Variovorax paradoxus: one gene and its partner. The protein of the gene in region 1 interacts with the protein of each later gene in a pairwise test. Links are inferred from orthologs where the notes say so. Each region holds a gene or a part of one and is shown on either strand. Other genes may lie near its edges.

Evidence for each region.
Region 2: the proteins of hflC (region 1) and ftsH interact in binary tests that used the Escherichia coli proteins (3 or more experiments, as listed by UniProt). The link is inferred for Variovorax paradoxus from one-to-one orthologs.

What each region holds. Positions count from the first base shown.
Region 1 is NZ_CP123990.1:1,819,389-1,825,887, forward strand. What follows is about bases 3,314-6,219. They hold hflC (protease modulator HflC), read left to right. Parts: upstream 3,314-4,268; coding sequence 4,269-5,171; downstream 5,172-6,219. Other genes in these bases: hflK (FtsH protease activity modulator HflK), read left to right, coding at 3,314-4,252; QHG62_RS08950 (DUF2065 domain-containing protein), read left to right, coding at 5,194-5,382; QHG62_RS08955 (ATP phosphoribosyltransferase regulatory subunit), read left to right, coding at 5,427-6,219. Also shown: ribosome biogenesis GTPase Der, read left to right, coding at 1-1,179; RNA chaperone Hfq, read left to right, coding at 1,344-1,589; GTPase HflX, read left to right, coding at 1,644-2,813; more of hflK, read left to right, coding at 2,888-3,313; more of QHG62_RS08955, read left to right, coding at 6,220-6,499.
Region 2 is NZ_CP123990.1:2,485,471-2,491,928, reverse strand. Bases 1,959-4,823 are described here. They hold ftsH (ATP-dependent zinc metalloprotease FtsH), read left to right. Parts: upstream 1,959-2,365; coding sequence 2,366-4,282; downstream 4,283-4,823. Other genes in these bases: folP (dihydropteroate synthase), read left to right, coding at 4,349-4,823; QHG62_RS12115 (RlmE family RNA methyltransferase), read left to right, coding at 1,959-2,175. Also shown: QHG62_RS12130 (DUF4149 domain-containing protein), read left to right, coding at 1-128; QHG62_RS12125 (glycosyltransferase), read right to left, coding at 176-895; QHG62_RS12120 (YhbY family RNA-binding protein), read right to left, coding at 937-1,416; more of QHG62_RS12115, read left to right, coding at 1,507-1,958; more of folP, read left to right, coding at 4,824-5,248; glmM (phosphoglucosamine mutase), read left to right, coding at 5,245-6,458. UniProt on the Escherichia coli protein: Acts as a processive, ATP-dependent zinc metallopeptidase for both cytoplasmic and membrane proteins. Plays a role in the quality control of integral membrane proteins.

The DNA of each region.
Region 1 (6,499 bases):
GACACCGGCGGCTTCGAGCCCGATGCCGGCAGCGGCATCTACAAGGAAATGGCCAAGCAGACGCGGCAGGCCGTGGCCGAGGCCGACGTGGTGATCTTCGTGGTCGACGCGCGCGAAGGCCTTTCAGCGCAAGACCACGACATTGCCAACGAGCTGCGCAGGCTGGGCAAGCCATGCGTGCTGGCCGCCAACAAGGCCGAAGGTATGCATGACGGCACCAAGCTCGTCGACTTTTATGAGCTGGGCTTTGGCGACGTGCACGGCGTTTCCGCGGCGCACGGGCAGGGCATGCGCGACCTGGTCGAACTGGCACTCGCGCCGCTGAATCTTCCGGATCCGAACGACGAAACCGACGAAGACGACGTCAACAAGCCGATCAAGCTGGCGGTGGCCGGACGGCCGAACGTGGGCAAATCCACGCTCATCAATACCTGGCTCGGCGAAGAGCGGCTGGTGGCGTTCGACATGCCGGGTACCACCCGCGACGCCATCTCGGTGCCGTTCGAGCGCAACGGCCAGCGATTCGAACTGATCGACACGGCCGGCCTGCGCCGCAAGGGCAAGGTGTTCGAGGCGATCGAGAAGTTCTCGGTGGTGAAGACGCTGCAGGCCATCGAGTCGGCGAACGTCGTGCTGCTGCTGCTCGATGCCACGCAGGGCGTGACCGACCAGGACGCGCACATTGCCGGCTACATCCTCGAAAGCGGGCGGGCGGTGGTGATTGCCATCAACAAGTGGGACGCGGTCGACAGCTATCAGCGCGAGCAGATCCAGCGCCAGATCGAAACCCGCCTGCCGTTCCTCAAGTTCGCATCGCTGCATTTCATCTCGGCCATCAAGCGCCAGGGCCTCGGCCCGGTGTGGCAAGCCATTGCGCAGGCCCACAAATCGGCCACCCGCAAGATGTCGACGCCTGTGCTGACCCGATTGCTGCTGGAGGCGGTGCAGTTCCAGTCGCCCAAGCGCGCGGGCATGTTCCGCCCCAAGCTTCGCTATGCGCACCAGGGCGGCATGAATCCGCCGGTGATCATCATCCACGGCAATTCGCTGGAGCACGTCACCGAGGCGTACAAGCGCTTTCTCGAAGGCCGCTTCCGCAAGGAATTCGACCTGGTGGGTACGCCCTTGCGCATCCAGTTCAAGAGCTCGCAGAATCCTTTTGCCGACAAGGACGACTGAGCAGGCTTGGCTACCGATGGCAGCCAATGAGCCGAGGCTGCGGCGGAAGTTCCGCCTTTTGAGAGACGTTATTTTTCAAAGGCTTTTGACCCCGCCTGCTGCGGCGCAGAAACCCTGTGTTAAGGTCATCTCTCCAACAACTACTCTTGAACACGGAGAATATCGTGAGCAATAAAGGGCAACTTCTACAAGACCCGTTTCTGAACACCCTGCGTCGCGAGCATGTGCCGGTTTCCATTTATCTGGTGAACGGTATCAAGCTGCAGGGCCAGATCGAGTCTTTCGACCAGTACGTCGTGTTGCTTCGCAACACGGTGACACAAATGGTCTACAAGCACGCCATTTCCACTATCGTGCCGGGTCGTGCCGTCAACTTCTCGGCTGCCGAGAACGACGACGCCGCAGCCTGATCGCGCGGAGCGCGGCGGTAACCACCGCCGCGCTTTTTCCATATTTGATCCCGCTTGTCTGAACTGAACTCCCGCCAGGAAGGCGCCGCCGTTCTCGTCGGCGTCGATTTCGGGCTGCCCCATTTCGACAGCGAACTCGAGGAACTCGGCCTGCTTGCGCAGACCGCAGGCCTCGCGCCTGTCGCCCGGCTCATCTGCAAACGCAAGGCGCCCGACGCGGCGCTTTTCGTCGGAAGCGGCAAAGCCGATGAAATCAAGGAACTGGCTGCGATGCACCAGGCCAGCGAGGTCATCTTCGACCAATCGCTGAGCCCTGCGCAGCAGCGCAATCTCGAGCGCCAGCTCGACGTGGCGGTGTACGACCGCACTTTCCTCATCCTCGAAATCTTCGCGCAGCGCGCCCGCTCCCATGAAGGCAAGCTGCAGGTAGAGCTGGCGCGGCTGCAGTACCTCAGCACGCGCCTGGTCCGCCGTTGGTCCCACCTAGAGCGCCAGACCGGCGGCGCAGGTGTGCGGGGCGGCCCGGGCGAAAAGCAGATCGAACTCGACCGCCGGATGATCAGCGAATCGATCAAGCGCACGCGCGATCGGCTGGCCAAGGTGCAGAAGCAGCGCGGAACACAGCGCCGCCAGCGCGAGCGCCGGGAAACCTTCAACATCTCGCTCGTCGGCTACACCAACGCGGGCAAGTCTTCGCTCTTCAACGCGCTGGTGAAGGCCCGCGCCTATGCGGCCGACCAGCTTTTTGCAACGCTCGACACCACCACGCGCAACCTGTACCTTGGCGACGCCCGCCGGCAGGTCTCCATTTCAGACACCGTCGGCTTCATCCGCGACCTGCCGCACGGCCTGGTCGACGCGTTCAAGGCCACCCTGCAAGAGGCCGTCGATGCCGACTTGCTCCTGCACGTGGTGGATGCTTCCAACCCGCATTTCCCCGAGCAGATGGCCGAAGTGCAATCGGTTCTGCGCGACATCGGCGCAGACACTGTTCCGCAGCTTCTGGTGTTCAACAAGCTCGATGCCCTTGAAACTGCACAGCATCCGCTGCATCTGCAAGACGAGATGGAAATCGACGGCGTGCAGGTTCCGCGTATCTTCCTGAGCGCGCGAAGCGGCGAGGGCGTGCCCCTGCTGCGAGCCGAACTGGCCCGCCGGTCGGGTTCCGTGGGCGATACGATGACCCCAGAGGCCGACACTGAATTGCACGATACCGCCAATTGATTGGGCACAATCCCGCCACTGACAAGAGAACGAAGCGAATGAATGCAAAGCCAGCGTGGAGAGGGTTTCTGGGCATGTTCAACCTGAACGATGGCCGGTGGGGTCGTGGCGATGAGCCCGCATCCAACGGCGACCGCCCGACCGGCAACCGACCTCCCGACGCAGACCCACCGGGCGCCCCGACGCCCCCGCCCTCGGGCAACAACAACCAGAACAACGGCAACCGCCCTCGCGGGCAGGGTCCCAACCAGGGGCCGCCGGATCTCGACGAACTCTGGCGCGATCTCAATCGCAAGCTCGGCGGCTTCTTCGGCGGCAAGGGTGGCGGCAACCGCCCCAGCGGCAACGATGGCGGCGGCAACGGCTACAGGCCCGACATGAAAAACGCCGGCTTCGGGCTTGGGCTCGTGGCCATCGTGGCTGTTCTCATCTGGCTGGGTACCGGTTTCTTCATCGTGAACGAAGGCCAGCAGGCCGTGGTGACCCAGTTCGGCCGCTACAAGGCAACCGTGGGCGCAGGTTTCAACTGGCGCCTGCCGTATCCCATCCAGCGCCATGAAGTGGTCGTGGTCACGCAGATCCGTTCCACCGACGTGGGCCGGGACGCCATCGTGCGCACAACCGGCCTGCGCGAATCGGCCATGCTGACCGAAGACGAGAACATCGTCGAGATCAAGTTTGCCGTGCAATACCGCCTGAGCGATGCGCGCGCCTACCTGTACGAAAGCAAGTCGCCCACCGAAACCGTGGTGCAGGTGGCCGAAACCGCCGTGCGCGAGGTGGTGGGCAAGATGAAGATGGATGCGGCACTTGCCGAAGAGCGCGACCAGATTGCGCCTCGCGTGCGTACGCTGATGCAGACCATCCTCGACCGCTACAAGGTCGGCGTCGAAGTCGTCAACATCAACTTGCAGCAGGGCGGCGTGCGCCCGCCCGAACAGGTGCAAGCCGCGTTCGACGACGTGCTCAAGGCCGGGCAGGAGCGCGAGCGCGCCAAGAACGAAGCGCAGGCCTACGCCAATGACGTGGTGCCGCGGGCAACGGGTACCGCATCGCGCCTGAAGGAAGAGTCCGAGGCCTACAAGGCGCGCATCGTTGCGCAGGCGCAGGGCGATGCGGGCCGCTTCGCCGCCGTGCTGGCCGAGTACCAGAAGGCGCCGCAGGTCACCCGCGACCGCATGTACACCGACGCCATGCAGCAGATCTACGCCAGCACCACCAAGGTGCTGGTCGACACCAAGCAAGGCTCCAACCTGCTGTACCTGCCGCTCGACAAGCTCATGCAGGCGAGCGGCAACAACCAGGCAACGCCCGTCGATGCAGCCAGCCCCAGCGTGGCCGGCACGGCGCCCGCCCAGTCCTCGGTGATTCCCGTGGCCCCCGCCGCCGGCGACAACCGCGCCCGCGACGGCCGTTCGCGCGACCGCGACGTGCGTTGAAAAGGCTAAGAAGAACATGAACAGAATCGGATTCATCGCCTCGTCGATCCTCGTGCTGCTGGTGCTGCTGAGCTCGACCCTCTTCGTGGTCGACCAGCGCCAGTTCGGCGTGGTGTATGCCCTGGGGCAGATCAAGCAGGTCATTACGGAGCCGGGCCTGCATTTCAAGCTGCCGCCGCCGCTGCAGAACGTCTCGTACATCGACAAGCGCCTGCTCACGCTGTCCAGCCTCGACACCGAGCCCATGCTCACGGCCGAGAAGCAGCGCGTGGTGATCGACTGGTATGTGCGCTGGCGCATCACCGATCCGCAGGCCTACATCCGCAACGTCGGCCTCGACGAGAGCGCGGGCGCCACGCAGCTCAACCGCGTGGTTCGCAACGCCTTCCAGGAAAACATCAACAAGCGCACCGTGCGCGACCTGATCTCCGTGCGCCGCGAAGCCCTCATGGCCGACGTGCAGCGCGAAGTGCTGGCCGTGGTGAAGGGCGCCAAGCCTTGGGGCGTGGACGTGATCGACGTGCGCATCACGCGTGTCGACTATGTGGAAGCGATCACCGAATCGGTCTACCGCCGCATGGAAGCGGAGCGCAAGCGCGTTGCCAACGAGCTGCGCTCGACCGGCTATGCCGAAGGCGAAAAGATCCGCGCCGACGCCGACCGCCAGCGCGAAGTGATCGTGGCCAACGCATACCGCGACGCGCAGAAGATCAAGGGCGAGGGCGATGCCCAGGCCGCCGCTGCCTACAGCGAGGCCTTTGGCCGCGACGCGCAGTTTGCGCAGTTCTATCGCAGCCTCGAGGCCTACAAGCAGAGCTTCAACAAGAAGAGCGACGTGATGGTGCTCGATCCGTCGTCCGACTTCTTCCGCGCCATGCAGAGCGCCGGCACGCCAGCAGGCAACGCGCCGCGCCGCTGATCCCGCGGCTGGCTTCGTCGTCGTGAGCGCCGAGATATTCTGGAGCGCGCTGGCGCTCGTCCTGGTGATCGAGGGCATCCTGCCTTTCGTATCGCCGGGCGGCTGGCGGCGCGGCTTCGGCCAGCTCATGCAGCTGCGCGACGGCCAGCTTCGTTTCTTCGGACTTTGCAGCATCTTGCTGGGTTTGCTCCTCCTTTGGGTTTTGGGGTAGCTCGGTCCCGGTAGAATCCCGGTTTAACCACGCCCCCGATCCCCATGTCCGCCTGGGTCCTCCCGGATCACATTGCCGATGTGCTGCCTTCCGAGGCGCGCCACATCGAAGAACTTCGACGCCAGCTGCTCGATACCGCCCGTGGCTATGGCTACGAGCTGGTAATGCCGCCGCTGCTCGAGCACCTCGAGTCGTTGCTGTCGGGCACCGGCGAGGCGCTCGACCTTCAAACCTTCAAGCTCGTCGACCAGCTCTCGGGCCGCAGCATGGGCCTGCGCGCCGACACCACCCCCCAGGTGGCGCGCATCGACGCCCATCTGCTGAACCGCGAGGGCGTGGCGCGCCTGTGCTACTGCGGGCCGGTGCTCCACACCCGCCCTGACCGGCCCCATGCCACGCGCGAGCCGCTGCAGTTCGGCGCTGAAATCTATGGCCACGCCGGGCTCGAAGCCGACACTGAAATCCTGCTGCTGGCGCTCGACTGCCTCCAGGCCGCGGGCATCGGCCAGGGCCTGATCGTCGACCTGGCGGACGCGCGCATCATTCGGGCGCTGTTTGCCGGCGTGCCGGTCGATGCTTCTGTGCTGGCCCGCGTGCACGCGGCACTCGTCGCCAAGGACGCGAGCGAGCTGCATGCCCTCACGCGCGACTTCCCGGCTTCGTCACGCGACGGGCTGCGCGCCTTGGTTCAGCTGTATGGCGACGAGTCGGTGCTCGACGAGGCCGCCAAGGCCCTCAAGGGCACGCCCGCCGTCAGCACGGCGCTGGCCGGGCTGAAGCAGCTTGCCGCCAGCCTGCAGGGCGACTCGACGCGGCAGATCAGCTTCGACCTGGCCGACCTGCGCGGCTATGCGTACTACAGCGGCATGCGGTTCGGCATTTACGTGCCCGGCGCCGCCGATGCACTGGTGCGCGGTGGCCGCTACGACGAAGTCGGTGCCGTATTCGGCCGCAACCGCCCGGCGGTCGGCTTCAGCCTCGACGTGCGCGAACTGGTCGGCGTGCTGCCGGCCCGGCCGCTGCGTGCCGCCATCCGCGCGCCCTGGAGCGACGCGGCCGGCCTGCGCCAGGCCATTGCCGGGCTGCGCAAGGCCGGCGAAACCGTGGTCTGCGTGCT
Region 2 (6,458 bases), 660 kb from region 1 along the record:
GGATTCTTGCGCGCGACAACCTGAAACTCTGGCATGCCGTGGGAAGCGGCATGTACCTGGTTCAGTGGCTGTGCGCCGGTGCGCTGCTGTGGCGCATGGGCGCTGCCAAAGCGCCCGCGGCAAGCTGAGGACCGGCGGCGGGGGCGCTGCCGCTCGGCGCCCTTGTCCGCTCAGCTCATTCTTTCCAGAACTTCGCGACCCAGTTCGCCCGCCGGATGTAGCGGAAAGCGCGGTTGCGCCGGCCCGCCAGCGCGTCGGGCGGATTGCATTCGCCGTGGAACACCATGATGCGCGCGCCTTCGGGCACGAAGGGCTCTTCCCAGTAGTTGGCCGGCCAGGCGGGAATGCCGTGGTACTTGAAGCTCGGGCACCAGGCGGTCGGCCAATAGCCCAGCTTGCCCTGCTTGTGCATCATGGCGGACAGGTAGGTCTGTTCGTTGCGGTACTCGGCCTGTACCTTGTCCATGTTGTCGCGAAAGTACGCCAGCACGTCGGCATGGGCACCCAGTTCAAAGCGGTAGACCGACGAATTGCCGGTGATCCGCTGGCGACGCCAGGGACGTGCGTAGTCATGAATGATCAGGAACTCGCCCGGGTGCTCGAAGAATGCATCGAGGCTGCCGACGATCACCACGTCGACATCGAGGAAGAGGGCGGTGCCGCGCAGGCCGTGCAGGTCTTTTTCGAAGGTGGTGAGCTTTTTCCACGCGCCGTCGCGCTGGCCGGGCGCCAGCTGCAGGTTGAGCGGAGGAATCGGCAGGCAGGTCACTTCGGGACGAATGCCGGTGCCGTCGTCCGTCAGGCACACGAACTTGAAGTCGCCGCTCAGATTGCGGCGCACCATCGCGTAGAGGCGGTTGACGTATTCGGGGCCGTATTTCGTGCCCCACTTCATGCAGAGGATATGGCGCTGGGCGCCTTGCGCTGGCGCCAAGTTCAGTCTGCCTGGTTGCGTTTCTTGGCCGAGAGCGGCCTTTTGGCCTTGGCGCGCTTGATGGTGCCGCCAGGGGTGAGGCGCTGGTTGCCCAGCACCCGCAACGTCTTGATCTCGGGGCGCTGGCCGCCGCGCTTGCTGTACTTGAGCACCTTGATGTCGCGCGGGCCGGGCATGCGGTCTTCGTCGACCACGCGCTCCTTCTCGGGCTTGGGGCGCCACAGCACCAGCAGCTTGCCGATGTGCTGGATAGGCGCAGCGCCGAGTTCGTCGGCCAGTTCCTGCAGCATGGCGTCGCGCGCCAGGCGGTCGTCTGAGAAGACGCGGATCTTGATCAGGCCGTGGGCCTTGAGCGCCGCGTCGGCTTCTTTTTTAACGGCAGGGGTCAGCCCGTCTCCACCGACCATGACGATCGGATCCAGGTGGTGAGCGTCGGCGCGGTGCACCTTGCGCTCGGCAGGGGTAAGTTGAATGGCGGGCATCCCCGTATTATCGAGGGTAGAAAGCAACCTCTCGACCCGCCAGGCCGCTTCCAGGGCGAATACCGCAGCGCGAAGCACGAGAGGCCACCCATGAGCACCAAGGCAAAGAGCAAAAAAGTCAACAAGGCGTGGCTACACGACCACATCAACGATCCGTACGTGAAGCTGGCCACGCGGGAGGGGTATCGCGCACGTGCCGCCTACAAGCTCAAGGAAATCGACGAGTCGCTGGGCCTGGTCAAGCCGGGCCAGCTCGTGGTCGACCTGGGTTCCACACCCGGCGCCTGGAGCCAGTACCTTCGGCGGCGCATGTCGCCCGATGGCGCGGCTGCAGGGGGGTTGAACGGCACCATCATCGCTCTGGACATCCTGCCAATGGAGCCTATCGAGGGCGTGACCTTCCTGCAGGGCGATTTTCGTGAGCCAGAACTGCTGGAGCAGGTGCTGGGCGTGCTGGCGGGCCGGAAGGCAGACCTGGTGGTTTCCGACATGGCCCCCAACCTTTCGGGCATCCACTCGGCCGACGCAGCTCGTGTGGCGCACCTGATCGAGCTGGCCATCGACTTTGCACAGCATCACCTGAAACCTGAAGGGGCATTGGTCGCCAAGCTTTTCCACGGCAGCGGCTACGACGAACTCGTGAAGCTGTTCAAGGCGAACTTTCGCACCGTCAAGCCCTTCAAACCGAAGGCTTCGCGCGACAAGTCGTCCGAAACCTTCTTGGTGGGAATGGGGCTGAAGGCCCAGGAAACGCTTTGATACCTTGACGTGCCCGCCCCTGAATAAGCTGCCAAGGGGTGTCGAAGGGGTGCAAACCCTTCCGAGGCTATGGCCGCATTAGGGAAATGCCCGCTTTTCGTAGCTTGAAAAGCCTAAAATGGGGCGCAATTGCGTATCCACAGCGCGTTCTTTTCATAATCTTGTCACGCGCTTTCGACTGGAGCTTCGTTTGAACAATCAGTGGTTTTCCAAAGTTGCCGTATGGCTCGTCATTGCCATGGTGTTGTTCACTGTGTTCAAGCAGTTTGACACCCGCGGCGGCGTTGGCTCGGGAACAGTAAGTTATTCGGAGTTCCTTGATCAGGTCCGAAACAATCAGATCAAGAGCGCCGTCATCCCCGAAGGCGCGGGCGGCGGGGAAATCATCGCCGTCACCAACGACGATCGCAAGATCCGCACGACCGCCACGGTGCTCGACCGGGGCCTGGTCGGCGACCTGATCGATCACAACGTCAAGTTCGACGTCAAGCCGCGTGAAGAGGGCTCGCTCCTCATGACGCTCCTGGTGAGCTGGGGCCCCATGCTGCTCCTGATCGGCGTCTGGATCTACTTCATGCGCCAGATGCAGGGCGGCGGCAAAGGCGGAGCATTCAGCTTCGGCAAGAGCAAGGCCCGCATGATGGACGAGAACAACAACACGGTCACCTTCGCCGACGTCGCAGGCTGCGACGAGGCCAAGGAAGAAGTCCGTGAGGTGGTCGACTTCCTGAAAGACCCGCAGCGCTTCCAGAAGCTCGGCGGCCGCATTCCGCGCGGCCTGCTGCTGGTTGGCCCTCCGGGTACCGGCAAGACCTTGCTCGCCAAGTCGATCGCTGGGGAAGCCAAGGTTCCGTTCTTCTCGATCTCGGGCTCCGACTTCGTTGAAATGTTCGTCGGCGTGGGCGCGGCCCGCGTGCGCGACATGTTCGAAAACGCCAAGAAGAACGCCCCTTGCATCATCTTCATCGACGAAATCGATGCGGTGGGCCGCCAGCGTGGTGCCGGCCTGGGCGGCGGCAACGACGAGCGCGAACAAACCCTGAACCAGATGCTGGTCGAGATGGATGGTTTCGAAACCAATCTCGGCGTGATCGTGGTGGCTGCAACCAACCGCCCCGACATTCTCGACGCCGCGCTGCTGCGCCCGGGCCGTTTCGACCGCCAGGTGTATGTCACGCTGCCCGACGTCAAGGGGCGCGAGCAGATCCTCGCCGTTCACATGCGCAAGGTGCCGCTCGGCCAGGACGTCAATCCGAACGTCATCGCCCGTGGAACGCCCGGCATGTCCGGCGCCGACCTGGCCAACCTTTGCAACGAAGCCGCCCTCATGGCTGCGCGCCGCAATGCGCGCGTGGTCGAGATGCAGGACTTCGAAAAAGCCAAGGACAAGATCTTCATGGGCCCGGAGCGCCGCTCGGCGGTCATGGACCCCGAAGAGTTGCGAAACACTGCCTACCACGAAGCCGGCCACGCCCTCATCGGCAAGCTCCTGCCCAAATCCGACCCCGTTCACAAGGTAACCATTGTTCCGCGCGGCCGCGCATTGGGCGTGACCTTCACGCTGCCCGAGAAAGACCGCTACGGCTACGACAAGGAATGGGCGCTCAACAAGATCTCGATGTTGTTCGGCGGCCGGATTGCCGAAGAAGTCTTCATGAACCAGCGCACCACCGGCGCCTCGGACGACTTCAACAAGGCAACCCAGCTGGCACGTGACATGGTCACCCGCTACGGCATGACCGATGCACTGGGCCCGATGGTCTATGCGGAAAACGAAGGCGAAGTCTTCCTGGGCCGTTCCGTCACCAAGACGACCACCATGAGCGAGCAGACGATGCAAAAGGTGGACGAGGAAGTCCGCCGCATCATCGACGAGCAGTACGCCCTGGCCCGCCGCCTCATCGAGGACAACAGCGACAAGATGCACGCCATGGCCAAGGCGCTGCTCGAGTGGGAAACCATCGACAGCGAACAGCTCGACGACATCATGGCCGGCCGCGCACCGCGCCCCCCCAAGGACTGGACGCCCCGCATCCCGCCTTCGGGCAGCGGCGGCAGCGGCGGTACGCCGGCAGTGAAACCGGATCCGGCACCGACTGCTGCCTGAAGTGCATCATCCGGTGTCACACAACAACGGGGCCATTGGCCCCGTTTTCGATAGTGAAGGTGCCGCATGGCGATGGCCCCGTTGATCTGGCAGACCGCACGTTTCGCGATCGATCTCGCGCGGCCGCGCGTGATGGGCATCGTCAACGTCACTCCCGATTCTTTTTCCGACGGCGGGGCGCATGCCTCCACCGCCGCGGCCCTGCAGCATTGCGAGCGGTTGCTGAAGGAAGGCGCCGACATTCTCGACATCGGCGGCGAATCGACCCGGCCCGGTAGCCCGGCCGTGCCGCTCGATGCCGAACTGGCGCGCGTGCTGCCGGTGGTCCGCGAGGCCGTCAAGCTGAACGTGCCGCTGTCCATAGACACCTACAAGCCGGAAGTCATGCGCGCTGTGCTCGAGCTTGGCGCCGACATCATCAACGACGTCTGGGCGTTGCGGCAACCGGGCGCGCGCGAAGCCGTGGCCGCGCATCCTTCGTGCGGCATTTGCCTGATGCACATGCATCGGGATCCGCAAACCATGCAAGTCGCGCCCATGCAGGGCGACGTGGTGCCGGAAGTGCTGGCGTTCTGGGCGCAGCAGGTGGCCCAACTGCGTTTGCTCCAGATCAACCCCTCGCGAATCACCCTGGACCCGGGAATCGGTTTCGGCAAGACGGTGGCGCAAAATTTTGCGTTGCTGGCACGGCAGCGCGAGTTGCTCGAAGCCGGTTATCCGCTGCTGCTGGGCTGGTCTCGCAAGTCGTCAATCGGCACCGTCAGCGGCATTCCGGCCGCTGCCGAACGCCTAGTGCCCAGCGTCACGGCGGCAATGCTGGCGGTGGACCGCGGCGCGGCCATCGTGCGGGTGCACGACGTGCGCGACACAGTGGCGGCGCTCGCGGTCTGGCAAGCCATGAAAGCCCAAGAGCCGCAGGCGGGCGCACCGGCTTCAATCAATCAACAAAAACGACAAACCTCATGACCCGTAAATACTTTGGCACCGACGGCATCCGCGGCACGGTCGGCCAGTCTCCCATCACACCCGATTTCGTTCTGCGCCTTGCGCATGCGGTGGGCCGCGTGCTCAAAAAGAGCGAGTCGCGCCCCACGGTGCTGATCGGCAAGGACACGCGCATTTCGGGCTACATGCTCGAATCCGCGCTGGAATCGGGCTTCAACTCCGCAGGCGTCGACGTGGTGCTGCTGGGCCCGCTGCCTACGCCAGGCGTGGCTTACCTTACCCGCGCGCAGCGCGCGAGCCTGGGCGTGGTGATCAGCGCGAGCCACAACGCCTACCCGGACAACGGCATCAAGTTTTTCAACGCCCACGGCAGCAAGCTCGACGACGAATGGGAGCTTGCGGTGGAAGCCGCACTCGAAGAGGCGCCCGTGTGGGCCACCTCGGCCGACCTCGGCAAGGCCCGCCGCCTGAACGATGCGCCTGGCCGCTACATCGAGTTCTGCAAGAGCACCTTTGCCAACGACCTGACGCTGCGCGACATGAAGCTCGTGATCGACGCCGCGCACGGCGCGGCCTACCAGGTGGCGCCGAACGTGTTCCATGAGTTGGGGGCGGAGGTCACCAGCATCGGCTGCGCGCCCGACGGGCTCAACATCAACAAGGGCTTTGGCGCGACCCATCCCGCAGCGCTGGTAGAGACTGTGACGGCACAAAAAGCCGACTACGGCATAGCGCTCGACGGCGACGCCGACCGCCTGCAATTCGTGGATGCCAGCGGACGCCTTTTCAACGGCGACGAACTGCTCTACCTCATGGTGGCCGAGCGCATTGCGCGCGGAGAAAAGCCTGCCGGCGTGGTCGGCACCCTCATGACCAACAAGGCTGTCGAGATAGCGCTGCGCGACCAGGGCATCGAGTTCGTGCGTGCCAAGGTGGGCGACCGCTATGTGCTCGAAGAACTCGACAAGCGGGGCTGGCTGCTGGGCGGAGAGGGCTCCGGCCATCTGCTGGCGCTCGACCGACACACCACTGGCGACGGCATTGTGAGCGCGTTGCAGGTGCTGCAAGCCTGCGTGCGCAGCGGCAAGACGGTGGCACAGCTCCTGGCGGACATCACGCTGTTCCCCCAGACCCTCATCAACATTCGGCTCACGCCGGGGCAGGACTGGAAGAGCAACAAGGCACTGGCCAATGAAACGCAGCGCATCGAGGCCGAGCTCGGCGACGGCGG